2 regions of the Streptomyces sp. DSM 116793 genome follow, and region 2 is predicted to be linked to the other one. Evidence: predicted binding sites of a transcription regulator. Region 2 holds the regulator's gene; the other holds the start of a gene.

Region 1 (8,905 bases), 2.3 Mb from region 2:
GCCCTGCATTTTCGCGTTCTCGCTGTTCCCGCTGTCGTTCCCGGCGTCCGGCGTTTCCCGGCTGTTGAAAGTTTCTGCGGGACACGGTCTTCGCCGCAGCTCGGCCAGTATTCCGCAGGAGTAGACCAACGACAGCCTCACACCCCCCTTCCCCCTTGGGTTCTACGTGCGTAGAGTCTGCGGCGTGGCATGCCACCGACAAGACAGTCGGTGCGGCCCCGTACGCCGCGCTCCTCCCCCCACGACTCCCACCCGGCCCAGCCGGCAGTCACCGGAAGACGTCTGCGATCTTCCCGCGCACCGGGGCTCCTCGGCACGTACCGGTCGCTCACCGGAAGGGACGCGGTGATCTACACCGAGGCGGACTGGTGGACCGAGCGCACCGGCAACTCCGGTGCGTCCGGGGCCGCCAACCCGCCGGCGACCGCCCGCTACGCGAGCGACGTGGGCCGGCTCCCGGCCGGCTGGGGCTTCTGCACCATCTGGCGGTACACCTCGCCGGGCCCCACGGTCGGCGACCACGACCACTTCAACGGCGCACTGGATCGCGTCCAGGCGCTCGCCAACGGCTGAGCGGCGCACCCCTCCCCCGAACGCCCCGGTGGCCGGCTCCTGCGAGGAACCGGCCACCGGGTGCACCACACCGGGCGCAGCCTGCGCGGGCGCACCCGCGGAGGCGGCACCGGCGCCGCGACACAGGCGCCGCGGCGGGTGCCACCGCGCCGGGTGCCACCGCGCCGGGTGCCGTCAGGCCGCCAGCGGCAGCTGCTCCACGTGGTCGCTCGTCGCGGGCGACAGCGCGAGCTCCAGCACCTGGCGGACGTCCGTGACGGTGTGCACGTCGAGCTTCTCCAGCACCTCGGCGGGGACGTCGTCCAGGTCGGGCTCGTTCCGCTTCGGGATCACGACCGTCGTGATGCCCGCCCGGTGCGCCGCGAGCAGCTTCTGCTTCACGCCGCCGATGGGCAGCACCCGGCCGGTCAGCGACACCTCACCGGTCATCGCCACGTCCGTACGGACCAGGCGCCCGCTGAGGAGCGAGGCGAGGGCGGTCGTCATGGTGATGCCCGCGCTCGGGCCGTCCTTCGGCACCGCACCCGCCGGGAAGTGGATGTGCACGCCGCGCTCCTTCAGGTCGGCCACGGGCAGCTCCAGCTCCGCGCCGCGCGAGCGCAGGAACGAGAGCGCGATCTGCGCGGACTCCTTCATCACGTCGCCCAGCTGGCCGGTCAGCGTCAGCCCCGCCGCGCCCGTCTCCGGGTCGGCGAGCGACGCCTCCACGTAGAGCACGTCGCCGCCCGCGCCGGTGACCGCGAGCCCGGTGGCCACGCCCGGCACCGCGGTGCGGCGCTCGGCCGGGTCCTGGGCGGACTCGGGCACGTGGTGCGGCCGGCCGATCAGGCCGCGCAGGTCGGCGTCGGTCACGGTGAGCGGCAGCTCCTGCTCGCCCAGCTCGTGCCGGGCCGCGACCTTGCGCAGCAGCCGGCCTATGGAGCGCTCCAGGTTCCGCACGCCGGCCTCACGGGTGTACTCGCCGGCGAGCTTGCGCAGCGCGCCCTCCTCCAGCACCACCTCGTCCGCCTTCAGGCCCGCCCGCTCCAGCTGGCGCGGGAGCAGGTGGTCACGGGCGATGACGACCTTCTCGTCCTCCGTGTAGCCGTCGAGCGTGACCAGCTCCATGCGGTCGAGCAGCGCCTCGGGAATCGCCTCCAGGACGTTCGCCGTGGCGAGGAAGACCACGTCGCTGAGGTCCAGCTCGACCTCCAGGTAGTGGTCCCTGAAGGTGTGGTTCTGCGCCGGGTCCAGGACCTCCAGGAGGGCGGCCGCGGGGTCGCCCCGGAAGTCGGAGCCGACCTTGTCGACCTCGTCCAGCAGGACCACCGGGTTCATCGACCCGGCCTCCTTGATGGCACGGACGATACGGCCCGGCAGCGCGCCCACGTAGGTGCGCCGGTGGCCGCGGATCTCCGCCTCGTCCCGGACGCCGCCGAGCGCGACGCGGACGAACTTGCGGCCCATGGCGTGCGCCACGGACTCGCCCAGCGAGGTCTTGCCGACGCCGGGCGGGCCGACCAGGGCCAGCACCGCGCCCCCGCGGCGCCCGCCGACCACGCCGAGGCCCCGGTCGGCGCGCCGCTTGCGGACCGCCAGGTACTCGGTGATGCGCTCCTTCACGTCCTCAAGGCCGGCGTGCTCGGCGTCGAGCACGGCCTGGGCGCCCTGGATGTCGTAGGCGTCCTCGGTGCGCTCGTTCCACGGCAGCTCCAGGACGGTGTCGAGCCAGGTGCGGATCCAGGAGCCCTCCGGGCTCTGGTCGCTGGACCGCTCCAGCTTCTCGACCTCCTTGAGCGCGGCCTCACGGACCTTCTCGGGAAGGTCGGCGGCCTCCACGCGCGTGCGGTAGTCGTCGGACTCGTCCTCGCCGCCGTCGCCGTTCAGCTCGCGCAGCTCCTTGCGGACGGCCTCCAGCTGCCGGCGCAGCAGGAACTCCCGCTGCTGCTTGTCGACGCCCTCCTGGACGTCCTTGGCGATGGACTCGGCGACGTCCTGCTCGGCGAGGTGCTCACGGAGCTGCTCCGTGGCGAGCTTCAGCCGGGCGACCGGGTCGCCGGTCTCCAGCAGCTGCACCTTCTGCTGCGTGGACAGGAACGGTGAGTAACCGGAGTTGTCGGCGAGCTGGGACACGTCGTCGATCTGCTGGACGCGGTCCACGATCTGCCACGCGCCGCGCTTGCGCAGCCACGCGGTGGCGAGGGCCTTGTACTCCTTGATCAGTTCGGTGACGGCACCGGGCAGCGGGTCGGGGACGGTCTCCTCGACCCGGGTGCCCTCCACCCAGAGGGCCGCGCCGGGGCCGGTGGTGCCCGCGCCGATCTTCACCCGCGACCGACCGCGGATCAGCGCCCCGGGGTCGCCGTCGGCCAGCCGGCCGACCTGCTCGACGGTGCCGAGCACACCGGTGCCCGCGTACGTCCCGTCGATCCGCGGCACCAGCAGCACCTTCGGCTTGCCGGGCTGCGATCGGGCGGCGGCCTGTGCGGCTTCCACGGCGGCGCGCACGTCGTTGTCGTTGAGGTCCAGCGGGACCACCATTCCGGGCAGCACGACCTCGTCGTCGAGCGGCAGCACGGGCAGGGCCAGCAGTGTGGCAGCGCCGGTGGACTCAGCAGCCATGATCTCCCCTTCGGCAGTCAAGTTGAGCTATGTGGGCTCAATGCACATGAGCCCCCAGTTGTTCCCGAGCCTTAGGCGCGTTCGCTGTGAGCGATCAGGTGGGTCCTGTACGTATGCGTAAGGGGTGTCTTGCGCGGTACGGGTGGTTCATCTAGGCCGGCCCGGGATGGACGCATTGCGTGGCGTCGCGGCGGTCGCCCCGCACGGCGGCGCGATGGTCACCCGCGTGGCGGCGCGGTGGACGCCTTGCGTTGCGGCCGGGCGATAAGTAAGTATTTACTTATCGCCACCCTCCCTCGTCCTCTCGCCCGTCTGGAGACGTGCCATGCCGAAGACCCTGCTGATCACCGGGAGCTCGCGCGGGCTCGGCCGGGCCCTGGCGGAGGCGGCACTGGCCGCCGGCCACCGGGTGCTGGCCACCGCCCGGGATCCGGAAGCCGTGCGCGACCTCGCCGAGCGCCATCCCGGGACGGCCCGCACGGCCGCCCTGGACGTCACGGACCCGGACGCCGCCGAGCGTGCCGTCACCGCGGCCGTCGAGGCCTTCGGCCGGCTGGACGTGGTGGTGAACAACGCCGGCCAGTCCCGCCTCGGCGCCATCGAGGACGTCTCGCAGGCCGACTTCCGGGAGCAGTTGGAGACCAACCTGTGGGGCGCCGTCCACGTGTCGAAGGCGGCCCTGCCGGTGCTGCGCGCCCAGGGCGGCGGCCACCTGGTGCAGATCTCGTCCGTCAGCGGCCGGCTCGCGCCCGCCGCGGGCCTCGGCGCCTACGTCACGGCGAAGTTCGCCCTGGAGGGCTACTCGGAGGCACTCGCCCTGGAGGGCCGGCCGTTCGGCGTGAAGGTCACGATCGTGGAGCCCGGCTCCATGGCCACCACGCTCGCGTCCGCGATGACCCGGACGCCGCCCAGCGCCCCGTACGCCCGGCTCATGGCCCCCATGCTGGAGCGGTTCGCAGACCCGGAGACGGCGTACGGCGCCACGCCGGAGCAGGCGGTCGGCGTCCTGCTGAACGTCATCGACCTGCCCGAGCCGCCCCTCTGGCTGCCGCTCGGCACCGACGCGCTCGACCGCATCCGGACCGCCGAGCAGCACAGGCTGGCGGAACTGGACCGGTGGGCCGGACTCAGCCGCGAGCCGGACACGGCGGCCGCGGAGGCCGCGGAGGCCGCGGAGGCCGCGGAGACCGGCGCGGGGGGCGGCACGGCGGCGGGGCGGGGCGTGTCCGCCCCGTGAGACCCGCCCCGTGGAAGCGCACGGTGGACCGTCCCGGAAGACCGTCCCGGAAGACCGCACCGCGAGACAGCACCGCGAGACAGCACCGCGAGACAGCACCGCGAGAAAAGCGCTTGCGCCGCGCCCGCGCGTGCCGTTGCGTACCGCAGGTGACGGAAACCGATGTTCTCCTTGCGGCCTACGACGAGCAGATGCGCGGCGTCGGGCCGAACCTCCCCGTGGGCGTGCAAGCCGAGGCCGACGGGCCGCTGACCCGTGTCGTCGGGCAGTACCGCGGCTTTGTCAGCGGGCCCGCCGAGCTGGGCGTCGAGGGTGCCGTCCTCGACCGCCTGATCGCCCGGCAGCGGGACTTCTTCGCCGCGCGGGGCGAGGCGGTCGAGTGGAAGGTCCGGGGCCACGACCGACCTGCCGACCTCACCGAACGGCTGCGCGCGGCGGGCTTCGCACCCGAGGACCGGGAGACGGTGCTCATCGGCACCACCGACACGTTGGCCGCCGGCTCGATGCCGCCGGAGGGCGTCACCCTGCGGCGGGTCACGGCCGACGCCGACATGCGCCGCATCGCCGCCATGGAGAGCGCCGTCTGGGACCAGGACATGACCTGGCTCGGCGAGGACCTGATCGGCCGGGTCGCCGCGGCGCCCGACGAGATCGCCGTGCTGGTGGCCGAGGCGGGCGGGGAGGTCGTCTCGGCGGCCTGGCTGGTCTTCCGGGCGGGCACCGAGTTCGCGTGCCTGTGGGGCGGTTCGACGCTCGCCGCGTGGCGCGGCCGCGGGGTGTACCGGGCGCTGGTCGCTGCGCGGGCGGGGCTCGCCGCGGAGCGCGGGGTGCGGTACCTCCAGGTGGACGCGTCCGACGACAGTGCGCCCATTCTGCGGCGCCTCGGGTTTCACGCGGTGACCACCACCACGCCGTGGGTGTGGTCGCCGGCGGCGGGCTGAGGGGCCGCCCCGCGGCCCGCACCGCCCTGCCGTGCGGTCCCTGCCACCTGCCGGTGGCCCCGGGGGCCCACGTGCCGGTGGGGTGCCGTCTGCCGATGGATCCGGAAGTCGCCTGCCGGTGGCTCCGGAAGTCGCCTGCCGGTGGGTGCGGCGGCAGGGGCTGCCGCCCCTCTCGGGGCGCCGTTGGCCGCATGGCCTTGCCACGGAGTTCGTGGTGGCGTTGGCCGCACGCGTTCCCCCACACCGTTCGTGGTGACCGTCGGTCGGGTGGCAATGGCAAGATGGGGGCATGCACGCCCCGTACGACATGCGTGAGACGGTCTCCCAGAGAGCACGGTCCGGCGGTGACGGCGGTGCCGTGGTGGTGGATCGGCGTGACGGGCCGTACGGCGAAGTGGTGTTGCGGCGGCAGGGCGACCTGTTGCAGATCATCGCCAACGGCTGCTTCCTGATGGACACGTCGGACGGCCGCTCGGAGCGGCTGCTCGTCGACGCCGCCCTGGAAGCGCTCGACGGGCGTCCCGAACCCGCCGTGCTCATCGGCGGACTCGGCGTCGGATTCTCGCTCGCACACGCCGCGGCCGACCCCCGCTGGGGCCGGATCACGGTCGTGGAACGCGAGGAGGCCATCATCAACTGGCACGGCCTGCATGCCTCCGGAGAGACCGCCGGGACGGTCCCGTCCCCCGCGGACGGCGGCCCGCACACCGCCGGCGCCCCGCTCGCCGCGCTCTCCGGTGCGGCCCTCGCCGACCCCCGTACCGAGGTGCTGCACGCCGATCTCGTCGCCCACGTCCACGAGTCGGACGCCCGCTACGACGCGCTGTGCCTGGACATCGACAACGGCCCCGGCTGGACCGTCACCGAGAACAACGAGAGCCTCTACACCCCTGCGGGACTGGCCGCCTGCCGGGCCCGGCTCACGCCCGGCGGCGTCCTTGCTGTATGGTCCGCGCAACCCTCGCCCGACTTCGAAGCGGCCCTGCGACGTGCCGACTTCCGGCGGGTGCACACCAAAGAGGTCCCCGTTGCCCGGGGCGTTCCCGACGTGGTGCACCTCGCGGTCGGGCCTGGATAGCCGCGGCACGGTTCATTCCGTACGCTGCTGACCGGCGCATGGATCATTCAAGCGTCAACCGCACGGTTGGGATCACCCCCACGATTCCGAATAGCAACAGTCAGGGGCGGGGCGATGGAGCAGACACACACCTCCCACAACGGCACCACGGCGGCCACCGGCGCACAGCGCCGCGTCCTCGTCGTAGAGGACGACCCGACGATCGTCGAGGCCATCTCCGCCCGGCTGCGCGCCGAGGGGTTCCTGGTGCAGACGGCGGCCGACGGGCCGGCCGCCGTGGACACGGCCGAGGCATGGCAGCCCGACCTGCTGATCCTGGACATCATGCTGCCCGGGTTCGACGGCCTGGAGGTCTGCCGCCGCGTGCAGGCCCAGCGGCCGGTGCCGGTGCTGATGCTCACCGCCCGCGACGACGAGACGGACATGCTCGTCGGGCTGGGCGTCGGCGCCGACGACTACATGACCAAGCCGTTCTCGATGCGCGAGCTGGCCGCCCGGGTGCATGTGCTGCTGCGCCGCGTGGAGCGCGCCGCGCTGGCCGCCACCACCCCCCGCAGCGGCATCCTCCGGCTCGGCGAACTGGAGATCGACCACGCCCAGCGGCGGGTGCGGGTGCGCAGCGAGGACGTCCACCTCACGCCCACGGAGTTCGACCTCCTGGTGTGCCTGGCGAACACCCCGCGCGCGGTGCTCTCCCGCGAGCAGCTCCTCGCCGAGGTGTGGGACTGGGCCGACGCCTCCGGCACCCGGACCGTCGACAGCCACATCAAGGCGCTGCGCCGCAAGATCGGCGCCGAGCGCATCCGCACCGTGCACGGCGTGGGCTACGCCCTGGAGACACCCACCCCATGAGAGGTCCCGGCGGGACGGCGCGATGAGCGGGATCAGCAGGACCAGCGGCACGGACGACAGCACGGGCCCCGGCCGCGACACCCCGGGCACCGCCCGGGGCGGTGCGGCCGGCCGGGCGCGCGCGCGTATGCGGGCACTGAGCCGCGCACGCGCGCGTATGCGGGCACTGAACCGGGCACGCGCGCGCGTGCAGGCCCGTGGACGGGACCTCAGGGCCGCGGCCGCCCGGCAGGCCGGGCGGCGGCAGGCCGCGCGGGAGCGCCGCGCCGCCGAGCGGGCGCGCGAGGCGGACGAGGCGCGGGCACGCGCGCTGCGCGCGGCAGGCCTCGACGTGGCGCGCGACACCCGCAAGGTGATCCTCTGGGCGTCGGGGGTGCGCCCGTTCTCCGTGAAGACCAAGCTCGGCATGCTCGTCGTCGTCTCGGTGTTCATCACCACGGGTCTGCTGATGATCGCCGTGCGCACCGAGACCGAGTTGCGCTTCATCACGGTCTTCTCGGTGATAGCGACCCTGCTGATCACCCAGTTCGTGGCGCACTCCCTGACGTCGCCGCTCGACGAGATGAACACCGTGGCCCGCGCGATCTCGCACGGCGACTACACCCGCAGGGTGCGCGGTGACAGCCGGCGCGACGAACTGGGCGACCTGGCCTCCACGATCAACCGGATGGCCGACGACCTGGAGGCGCAGGACCAGCAGCGCAAAGAGCTGGTGGCGAATGTCTCACACGAGCTGCGCACCCCCATCGCCGCGCTCCGCGCCGTCCTGGAGAACGTCGTGGACGGCGTCTCCGCGGCCGACCCGGAGACCATGCGGACCGCCCTGAAGCAGACCGAGCGGCTGGGCCGGCTGGTCGAGACCCTGCTCGACCTGTCGCGGCTCGACAACGGTGTCGTCCCGTTGAAGGCGCGCCGCTTCGAGGTGTGGCCCTACCTGTCCGGGGTGCTGAAGGAGGCGAACATGATCGCCTCGGCCCGCGCCGGGATCGCCTCGGGGTCCGGCAGCCACACCCGTACGGACGTCCATCTGCACCTGGACGTCTCACCGCCCGAGCTGACCGCGCACGCCGACCCCGAGCGGATCCACCAGGTGGTGGCCAACCTGATCGACAACGCCGTCAAGCACAGCCCCCCGCACGGCCGGGTGACAGTCAGGGCGCGGCGCGGGGCGGGCCCCCAGTCGCTGAACCTGGAGGTGCTCGACGAGGGTCCCGGCATCCCGCGCTCCGAGTGGCACCGGGTCTTCGAGCGCTTCAACCGCGGCAGCCACCGGGGTCCCAGCGGCTCACACGGCCCCGGCAGCGACGGCGGGACAGGCCTGGGCCTGGCCATCGCGCGCTGGGCGGTGGATCTGCACGGCGGCCAGATCGGGGTGGCCGAATCGTCCCGCGGCTGCCGCATCCAGGTCACCCTTCCGGGTGAGTCGCCTACGCAAAGTTGACGTAAGGGACGAGCAAAGCCGACGTAAGGTAGGAGTGCGGGGCGCCTGCGGCGGAGAGCCCCTCGGGGCCCGATATCCAGGCGGAGCGGAACCGCAGTTTTTTCCCGGCATTATCTCCGCCGAAACACCGGCCTCGGTGTGACTTACACGACGATGACCGGCCCGGACTGCATGCCGCCCCC
Region 2 (8,905 bases):
CACCGTGGCCTTCATCCCCGCGGGCGACCAGCCCGACTTCGCGCTGGAGCTCCGCCACCCCGGCCTCGTCAGCTACCTGATCAAGGTCTTCGAGCAACTGTGGCGACGCGGCGTCCCCCTGCTGGAGGAAGTGCCGTACGATCCCACGCCGGACGGCATCACCGGCGTCCAGCGGACGATCGCCAAGCTCCTCGTCGAGGGGCATGTCGACGAGGCCATCGCCCGGCGTCTCGGCATGAACGTACGCACGTGCCGGGCGCACATAGCGAAGCTCGCCGCCGCCCTCGGCAGCGGCAGCAGAGCACAGCTCGGCTACCTCATCGCACGATCGGGGATCCTGGAGAACGACCAGTGACCCCCGCCCGGCCGCGACGGCGGGCGCCCCGCTGCCGTTCACGACCGCCGGTGGCCCACGGCCGGCCATGACGACCAGCGGCCCACGAGGACCGGAGAGGCGGCCCTCCGCGGGCCGGTGACCGGCCCGTGCACGTCCCGGCAGGAGAGCGGTCCGTGACCGAGCAGAGCCATCCGCACACTCCCGGCGAGCCGGTGTGCGCGGCGGGTATGGACCTGTACACACGCGCCCTCCGGGAGGGCCGCGTGCCCCTGGCGGACGCCGGCACCGCCCCCTGCGCCGTCGAGCTGGGCCTGCTCTACCCGGACGGCGAGGGCATGCGCTGGCTGCGCCCCACCGCCCCCTCACTCGCGCTGCCCCGGCTGCTGCACACCTTCGAGGCCGACATCGAGCGCCGGCGGCGCAGCGAGATGGCGCTCGCCGAGGCGTTCCAGCCGCTCATGGCGATCGCCGCCGAGCAGGCCCTGGTGCAGGACCAGGCCGCGATCACCGTGCTGCGGGGCCTCCAGCCGATCAACGCGGCCATCAGGCAGGCCACGTACGAGTCGTCCGAGGAGGCCCTCACCGTGCAGCCCGGTGGCCGGCGCCCGCCCACCCTGCTGAGCCGGGTGCGGCCCGGCGAGCAGGCGCTGCTGGACCGCGGCGCCCGGATGCGCGCCCTCTACCAGCACACCTCCCGGCACTCGCCCGAAGTCCTCGCCCACTACGAGCAACTGCACGGCGACGTGCAGGTGCGCACCCTGAACGAGGTCACGGAGCGCCTGGTGATCTTCGACCGCCGGGTGGCCTTCGTGCCGGCCAACTCCGACCGCAGCGCCGCCCTGGTGGTCCGCCACCCGGCGCTGGTCACCTACCTGGCCACCACCTTCGACCGGTTATGGGACCTCGCCACCCCCATGTGGCCGAGCACCGCCCCGCGGACACCCGCCGTGGGGGGCGTCACCGCCCGGCAGCGCGCCATCGCCGCACTGCTGATCGAGGGCCTCACGGACGACAAGATCGCCCTGCGCCTGGCGATGAACGTCCGCACGGTGCGCGTGCACATCGCCAAACTCGCCGGCATCCTCGGCACCAGCAGCCGCGCCCAGCTCGGCTACCGCATCGGGCAGTCGGGGATCCTGGAGCAGGACGTCTAGCCACGGGCACGGGGCACGGGTACGGGGCACGCACACGGGACACGGGACACACAGACGGGCACGCACGCACACGGGACACGGAGCCGCGGACGCGGGGACGCCGGATGCAGTGGCAACGGGCGAAGTGCCCGGGCAATGCGGCGGAGGCGGGAGGGCGGTGTTCCGGTTGTGCCGCGGGAGTCAACGAGATGTGCGCCGCGGGAGGGCACGCCTCCACTGCCGTGCACACCTTCAGTGCCCCGGCCCGTCGTGCTGAAGCGGAAACGGCGACGTGGCAGGGTGGCGCCCCGCACGGAGCGGCGCCCGTCCCGCCGCCCGCGCCCGGGGGCGGATTTCTTCGGCGCACCGACGCGCATCCGGCGGCGTTTATTTTGTGCACGCCATTCACACGGATCGGTGGACGAACTCCCCCACCCCCGGGAAAACTCTGATCGACGGACAAGGAGTACCCCGTGGGATTGCGCAGCACCATCAGCGAGCGTCAGCGACGTCTTGGTTTCGAGCTGAAACATCTACGTGAACAGGCCGGGTTGAGCGCCGCCGAGGCCTCAGAACGGATCGGGATGGGCCGCGCCCAGCTCAGCCAGATCGAAACCGCGAAGACGACGATCCTGACCGAGCGGCTCAGGGCCCTCTGCGACCTTTACGGATGCACAGATAAGGCCTACGTGGATGCGCTGGTGGCCATGTCGGAAGCTTCGGGTAAGGGCTGGTGGAGCGCGTACAAGCGGTCCATGGTGACGGACGCCCTCAGCCTCGCCGAACTGGAGGCGAACGCTGTGGAAGTGCGAATGCACCAGTCGCTCTTCATTCCCGGACTCTTCCAGACCGCCGGGTACGCCCGGGCCATTTTCAACAGCCCGGGCCTTGGTTTCGACAATTTCGAGGCGCCTTTGCGGTTCCGTATGGAACGGCAGCGGATTCTCACCGGCGAGAATCCGCCGCGGGTACGGGCCGTCATCCACGAGGCGGCGCTGCGGATACGCTTCGGCGGCGCCCAAGTGGTGCGGGAGCAACTGCTGCGGCTGGTCGAGCTCTCCAAGTTGCCCAACGTGACGATCCAGGTCTATCCGTTCAGCGCCCAGGCGTACGCCGCCATCAGCGGGAATTTCCTGCACATCATCCCCAGCAATCCCCGGCTGAGCACCGTGGCTCTGGAGCAGCCCATCGGCTACCAGTACCTCGGCGAGAGTTTCCATCTCGAACGGTACAGCGCGTTGTTCGACTTGCTAACCGAGAACGCCCTTGCTCCTATCAACGTATCGTCCGCGCCCGAGGCGCATTCGGTGAAGGATTCGCTCGCTCTTATCCAACACCTGCTCTACACGTTGTAGGAAGGCTCAGATGCCCGAACTCCATTGGCAGAAGTCGACGTTCAGCAGTGGCCCCCAGGGCGAGTGCCTGAATGTCGCCGTCGCCCCTGACGGAACGATACGCCTTCGCGAAAGCGACGCTCCGCGGACTGTGCTCATCGCCACGCCGCACGGACTGGCCGCGCTCCTGGCGGACATCAAGAGCGGCACGCCGCACGGTTGAGGCCGTTCCCCGCGCCCCCGGAGGGGCGCATCCCTGCACCCCGACGGCCAGGGCGCCCACCGAGGGGCGCGGGGAACGGCGCGACCCGCCACGGCGAACGGCGCACCCGGCCCCCGGAGGAGGCGGCCCGGTCGCCCGGGCCACCGGCGTGGTGATCCGGACGACCGCGCCCCGGCACCGGCGCTACTCGGACTTCTTCGGCCGCCACACGACCAGCGCACTGGTCTGCTGGACCTCCTGGTACGGCACGAGGTCCCGCCGGTACGAGGCGTGCACCGCCGCCTCCCGCTGCCGCATGGCCGCCGCCGCACCGTCGAGCGCGTCCTGAAGCTCCGCGACGCGCGCCTGGAGAGCGGCGACCTGGTTCTCCAGTTCGATGATCCGCTTGATGCCGGCGAGGTTGATGCCCTCGTCCTGCGACAGCTGCTGCACCTGGCGGAGCAACTCGATGTCACGGGCCGAGTACCGGCGGCCGCGGCCCGCGGTGCGGTCCGGCGACACCAGCCCGAGGCGGTCGTACTGCCGCAGGGTCTGCGGGTGCAGCCCACTGAGCTGGGCCGCCACCGAGATGACGTACACCGGCGTCTCTTCGGTCAGCTCGTACGGGTTTCGGCGACGGCCGTCCATGCGTCAAGCTCCCTTCGCGGCCTGGAAAAGCTCCGCCCGCGGATCCTCTCCCGCGGTGGCCTTGCGATACGCCTCCAGCGCGTCCCGCGCCTTGCCTGTCACATCCTTCGGTACCACGACCTCCACCGTGACGAGCAGGTCGCCGCGGGTGCCGTCCTTGCGGACCGCGCCCTTGCCGCGGGCGCGCATCGTACGCCCGTTGGGGGTGCCTTCGGGAAGCTTCAGGGTGACCGGGGGACCGCCCAGGGTGGGGACCTTCACCTCGCCGCCCAGCGCCGCCTCCGAGAAGGTGACCGGGACGGTGACGGTGAGGTTGTCGCCCCTGCGGCCGAAGACCGGGTGGGCGTCGACGTGCACCACGACGTACAGGTCGCCGGCGGGGCCGCCCCGCTCGCCCGGCGTGCCCTTGCCGCGCAGCCGGATCCGCTGCCCGTCCAGGACGCCCGCCGGGATGCGGACCTGCATCGTCCGCGACGACTTCGCGCGGCCCGAGCCCTTGCAGACGTCGCAGGGGTCCTCGGCGATGAGGCCGCGGCCCTTGCAGTCCACGCACGGGTCGGTGAGCGAGAAGCCGCCACCGCCGCCGCGGGAGACCTGGCCGGTGCCGACACAGGTCGGGCAGACGCGCGGTGTGCCGTTCTTGTCGCCGGTGCCGGAGCAGGCCTTGCAGGGGGCCTGGGACGACATCCTGAGCGGGACCGTCGCGCCGTTGATGGCCTCCGTGAAGCTCAGGGTGACCTCGGACTCGACGTCCTGGCCGCGCCGGGGCTGCACCCTGCCGCCCGCGGTGCCGGTGCCGCCGCGGTTGAAGAGCCCGCCGAAGACGTCGCCCAGGCCGCCGCCGAAGCCGCCGGCGCCACCGCCCGGGCCACCGCCGAAGAGGTCGCCCAGGTCGAAGTTGAAGTTGCCGCCGGTCCCGCCGGGGCCGGGGCGGAAGCCGCCGTTCCCGAACAGGGTGCGGGCCTCGTCGTACTCCTTGCGCTTCTTCGGGTCGCCGAGCACGTCATTGGCCTCGGAGATCTCCTTGAAGCGCTCCTCCGCCCTGGCGTTGCCCTTGTTGGCGTCCGGGTGGTTCTCCCGGGCGAGCTTGCGGTACGCCTTCTTGATCTCTGCTTCGGTGGCGTCCTTGGGGACGCCGAGGACCTTGTAGTAGTCCTTCTCAATGAAGTCCTTGGTGCTCATCCCCGGCGTCCCTCCTTCCTCTCGTCTGCTGCCCGATGCGCAGCAGTGTGCCGGTAGGCGATGTCAGCCCTCGTCCGGGCCACCGCTGTCCCTACTGTCGGCGTTCTGCCCCTCCGAACCTTCCGTGGAGCCGTCCGCCGAGGCCTCTCCCGGCTCACCGGACGTCTCGCTCCTGCCCGGCTTGCCGGACTTCTCCTGCTTGACGTTCTGCGCGCCGGGCTGGGGCTCGGCCACCGCCACCCGCGCGGGGCGGATGGTGCGCTCGCCGAACCGATACCCAGGCTGCAGAATCGCCACGCACGTGGTCTCGGTGACGTCCGGCGCGTAACTGTGCATCAGGGCCTCGTGGACCGTCGGGTCGAAGGGCTCGCCCTCCTTGCCGAACTGCTGGAGGCCCATCTTGGCGGCGACCGTCTCCAGCGACTCGGCCACCGACTTGAAGCCGCCGACCAGCTCGCCGTGCTCCCGCGCGCGGCCGATGTCGTCCAGCACCGGGAGCAGCTCCGTCAGGAGGTTCGCGATCGCGATCTCCTTGACGGCCACCCGGTCCCGCTCGACCCGGCGGCGGTAGTTCTGGAACTCGGCCTGCAGCCTCTGGAGGTCGCCGGTGCGCTCGCCGAGCGCGCTGCGCACCTGGTCGAGCTGGGCCCGCAGCCCCGCCGTCTCGTCCCCGGCCGGGGCCGCCGCGCCCTCCTGGGAGGACTCGGCGGCCTTCTGCTCGGCGTCGTCAGGGGTGGCGCCGGAGGAGACGTCGGCGGGCTCGTGCTGCTCGTCGAAGCCCGGGGTCTCCTCCGTCACGCGGCACCGTCCTTCCGCTCCTCGTCGACGATCTCGGCGTCGACGACGTCGTCGGCGTCAGCGCCATCACCGGACTTCGCCTGCCCGGCACCGGCACCACCCGCGGCACCCGCGCCCTCGCCGGCCGCCTGGGCGTCGGCGTACATCGCCTGGCCCAGCTTCTGGGAGACCGCGGCGACCTTCTCGGTGGCCGTGCGGATCTCGGCCGTGTCGTCGCCCTTCAGCTTCTCCTTGAGGTCACCGACGGCGGTCTCGACCTCGGTCTTGATCTCGCCGGGGACCTTGTCCTCGTTGTCCTTGAGGAACTTCTCCGTCTGGTACACGAGCTGCTCGCCCTGGTTACGGGTCTCGGCGGCCTCGCGGCGCTTGTGGTCCTCCTCCGCGTACCGCTCGGCCTCCTCGCGCATCCGGTCGACCTCGTCCTTCGGCAGCGAGGAGCCGCCGGTGACGGTCATCTTCTGCTCCTTGCCGGTGCCGAGGTCCTTCGCGGTGACGTGCATGATGCCGTTCGCGTCGATGTCGAAGGAGACCTCGATCTGCGGCACGCCGCGCGGCGCCGGCGGCAGGCCCGTCAGCTCGAACATGCCGAGCTTCTTGTTGTACGCGGCGATCTCGCGCTCGCCCTGGTAGACCTGGATCTGCACCGACGGCTGGTTGTCCTCGGCGGTGGTGAAGATCTCCGAGCGCTTGGTCGGGATCGTGGTGTTCCGCTCGATCAGCTTCGTCATGATGCCGCCCTTGGTCTCGATACCCAGGGACAGCGGGGTGACGTCGAGCAGCAGGACGTCCTTGACCTCGCCCTTGAGGACGCCGGCCTGGAGCGAGGCGCCGATGGCGACGACCTCGTCCGGGTTCACGCCCTTGTTGGCCTCCTTGCCGCCGGTCAGCTCCTTGACGAGCTCGGCGACGGCCGGCATACGGGTGGAGCCACCCACCAGGACGACGTGGTCGATCTCGCCGAGCTGGATGCCCGCGTCCTTGATGACGTTGTGGAACGGCGTCTTGCAGCGCTCCAGGAGGTCGGACGTGAGCTGCTGGAACTGCGCGCGGGTCAGGCGCTCGTCCAGGTGCAGCGGGCCCTCGGCGGAGGCCGTGATGTACGGCAGGTTGATGGTCGTCTCGGTGGACGAGGACAGCTCGATCTTCGCCTTCTCCGCGGCCTCACGGAGCCGCTGCAGCGCCATCTTGTCCTTGGACAGGTCGACGCCGTGGCCGTTCGAGAACTGCTTGACCAGGTAGTCGACGATGCGCTGGTCCCAGTCGTCACCACCCAGGTGGTTGTCACCGTTGGTGGCCTTCACCTCGACGACGCCGTCGCCGATCTCCAGCAGCGAGACGTCGAAGGTACCGCCACCGAGGTCGAAGACCAGGATGGTCTGGTCGTCCTTGTCGAGGCCGTAGGCCAGGGCGGCGGCCGTGGGCTCGTTGACGATGCGCAGGACGTTCAGGCCCGCGATCTCGCCGGCCTCCTTGGTGGCCTGGCGCTCGGAGTCGTTGAAGTACGCGGGGACGGTGATCACGGCGTCCGTGACCTTCTCGCCCAGGTAGGCCTCCGCGTCCCGCTTCAGCTTCTGCAGAATGAAGGCGGAGATCTGCTGGGGGTTGAAGCCCTTGTCGTCGATGTCGATCTTCCAGCCGGTGCCCATGTGGCGCTTGACCGACCGAACCGTCCTATCGACGTTGGTGACCGCCTGACGCTTCGCGACCTCGCCGACGAGCACCTCGCCGTTCTTGGCGAAGGCGACGACGGACGGCGTGGTCCTGGCGCCCTCGGCGTTGGTGATGACGGTGGGCTCACCGCCCTCCAGAACGCTGACGACGGAGTTAGTCGTGCCCAGGTCGATGCCGACCGCACGTGCCATTTCGATTCCTCCAGCTTTATTGAGCGGATCGGACTCAAGGATGCCTCACCGAGAAGGGTGAGTCAACAGACCTGAGTCGAGCGGACTCAACTTTTATACGGCGCTTATACCTAACGGCGCCTGCCCGAGCGCACGCCACCGCAAGCCGCCGGCCGGGGCGGAGGCGGCTCCTCCCCCTTCCCCGCCTGCCCTGGCGGTGCGGGCCGGCACCGTACGGGCGCCGTACGCCGTGGGCTTGTGCCCACGCCTCAAGGGCTTGGGAGGTGCCCCCAGCCCTGCGGAACGACTGCCCACAGCGGTAGTGGGAAGCAGGAGGCCGAGCCCCACCGGGCCGCGGTCGCGTACGAGCGTGAGGGGACGTGGGGGGATGTCTGCCCTGGGGGTACCTCCCAGGCCTTTAAGGCAGTGGGGGAGGCCGGCGCCACGACCAGAGAACCCTCCAGTGGGCGGAGGGCGCCGGACCGTGGGGGCACCTCCCACGCCTTTAAGGCAGTGGGGGAGGAGATCCCCCCGCGGCCCCGCCCCACAACGAAACAGAAGGCGCCCCGGCCACAACGAAACCCGCACACGCATGGCGCCCATCCCACCCCCGATCCCCAGCCCGCCCCACCAGTCCCGAGCCCCCCGAACCCCCACCCCCCAAAACCGTTCGCCACGTATTTCCCGGAGGTGAGATCCTGGAGCCCGTATGTCCACGCACCCTGGCCCCACACCCGAGCCCCCGGCCTTCGGCACCCTCGCCCCCCGCCTCCCCCAGCTCTCCCTCCGCGACGCCCACCACCTGGGCCGCAGGCTGGAAGGCGCACGCAGGATCCGTAAGCCCGAGGCCAGGTCCGCCGTACTCGCCGAGATAGCGGCCGAGATCGAGCGGGCCGAGGCCCGCCTCGCCGCGCGCGCGGCCCGCCTGCCCGCCGTCACGTACCCCGAGCAGCTCCCGGTCAGCCAGAAGAGGGACGAGATCCTGGCGGCGATCCGCGACCACCAGGTGGTGATCGTCGCGGGCGAGACCGGCTCCGGAAAGACCACCCAGATCCCGAAGATCTGCCTGGAGCTGGGCCGTGGCGTACGCGGCATGATCGGCCACACCCAGCCCCGCAGGATCGCGGCCCGCACGGTCGCCGAGCGCGTGGCCGAGGAGCTGTCCACCCCCCTGGGCCAGGCCGTCGGCTGGAAGGTCCGCTTCACCGACCAGGTCGACCAGGACGCCACGTTCGTCAAGCTGATGACCGACGGCATCCTGCTCGCCGAGATCCAGACCGACCGCGAGCTGCGCGCCTACGACACGATCATCATCGACGAGGCCCACGAGCGTTCCCTGAACATCGACTTCCTGCTCGGCTACCTGGCCCAGCTGCTGCCGAGGCGCCCGGACCTCAAGCTGGTGATCACCTCGGCGACGATCGACCCGG

Evidence for each region. Region 2 encodes HspR, which represses chaperone genes until heat shock. Its sites were predicted from a motif close to TTGAGNNNNNNNNNCTCAA; they were not measured.
Region 1: a site for HspR is predicted at 3,197-3,215, ahead of lon (endopeptidase La). Genes of this name have one in related genera too.

What each region holds. Positions count from the first base shown of each region.
Region 1 is NZ_CM170494.1:6,505,827-6,514,731, reverse strand. Features, by position in the region: partial or broken gene ACSMXW_RS25600 (GH25 family lysozyme) at 310-573, shown strand; gene lon (endopeptidase La) at 748-3,174, opposite strand; gene ACSMXW_RS25590 (SDR family NAD(P)-dependent oxidoreductase) at 3,500-4,411, shown strand; gene ACSMXW_RS25585 (GNAT family N-acetyltransferase) at 4,561-5,352, shown strand; gene ACSMXW_RS25580 (spermidine synthase family protein) at 5,660-6,430, shown strand; gene ACSMXW_RS25575 (response regulator transcription factor) at 6,545-7,282, shown strand; gene ACSMXW_RS25570 (HAMP domain-containing sensor histidine kinase) at 7,614-8,723, shown strand.
Region 2 is NZ_CM170494.1:4,236,734-4,245,638, forward strand. Features, by position in the region: gene ACSMXW_RS16315 (helix-turn-helix transcriptional regulator) at 1-355, shown strand, start outside; gene ACSMXW_RS16320 (helix-turn-helix transcriptional regulator) at 511-1,491, shown strand; gene ACSMXW_RS16325 (helix-turn-helix domain-containing protein) at 1,944-2,825, shown strand; gene ACSMXW_RS16330 (DUF397 domain-containing protein) at 2,836-3,027, shown strand; gene ACSMXW_RS16335 (heat shock protein transcriptional repressor HspR) at 3,211-3,654, opposite strand; gene dnaJ (molecular chaperone DnaJ) at 3,658-4,836, opposite strand; gene grpE (nucleotide exchange factor GrpE) at 4,900-5,634, opposite strand; gene dnaK (molecular chaperone DnaK) at 5,631-7,496, opposite strand; gene hrpA (ATP-dependent RNA helicase HrpA) at 8,185-8,905, shown strand, end outside.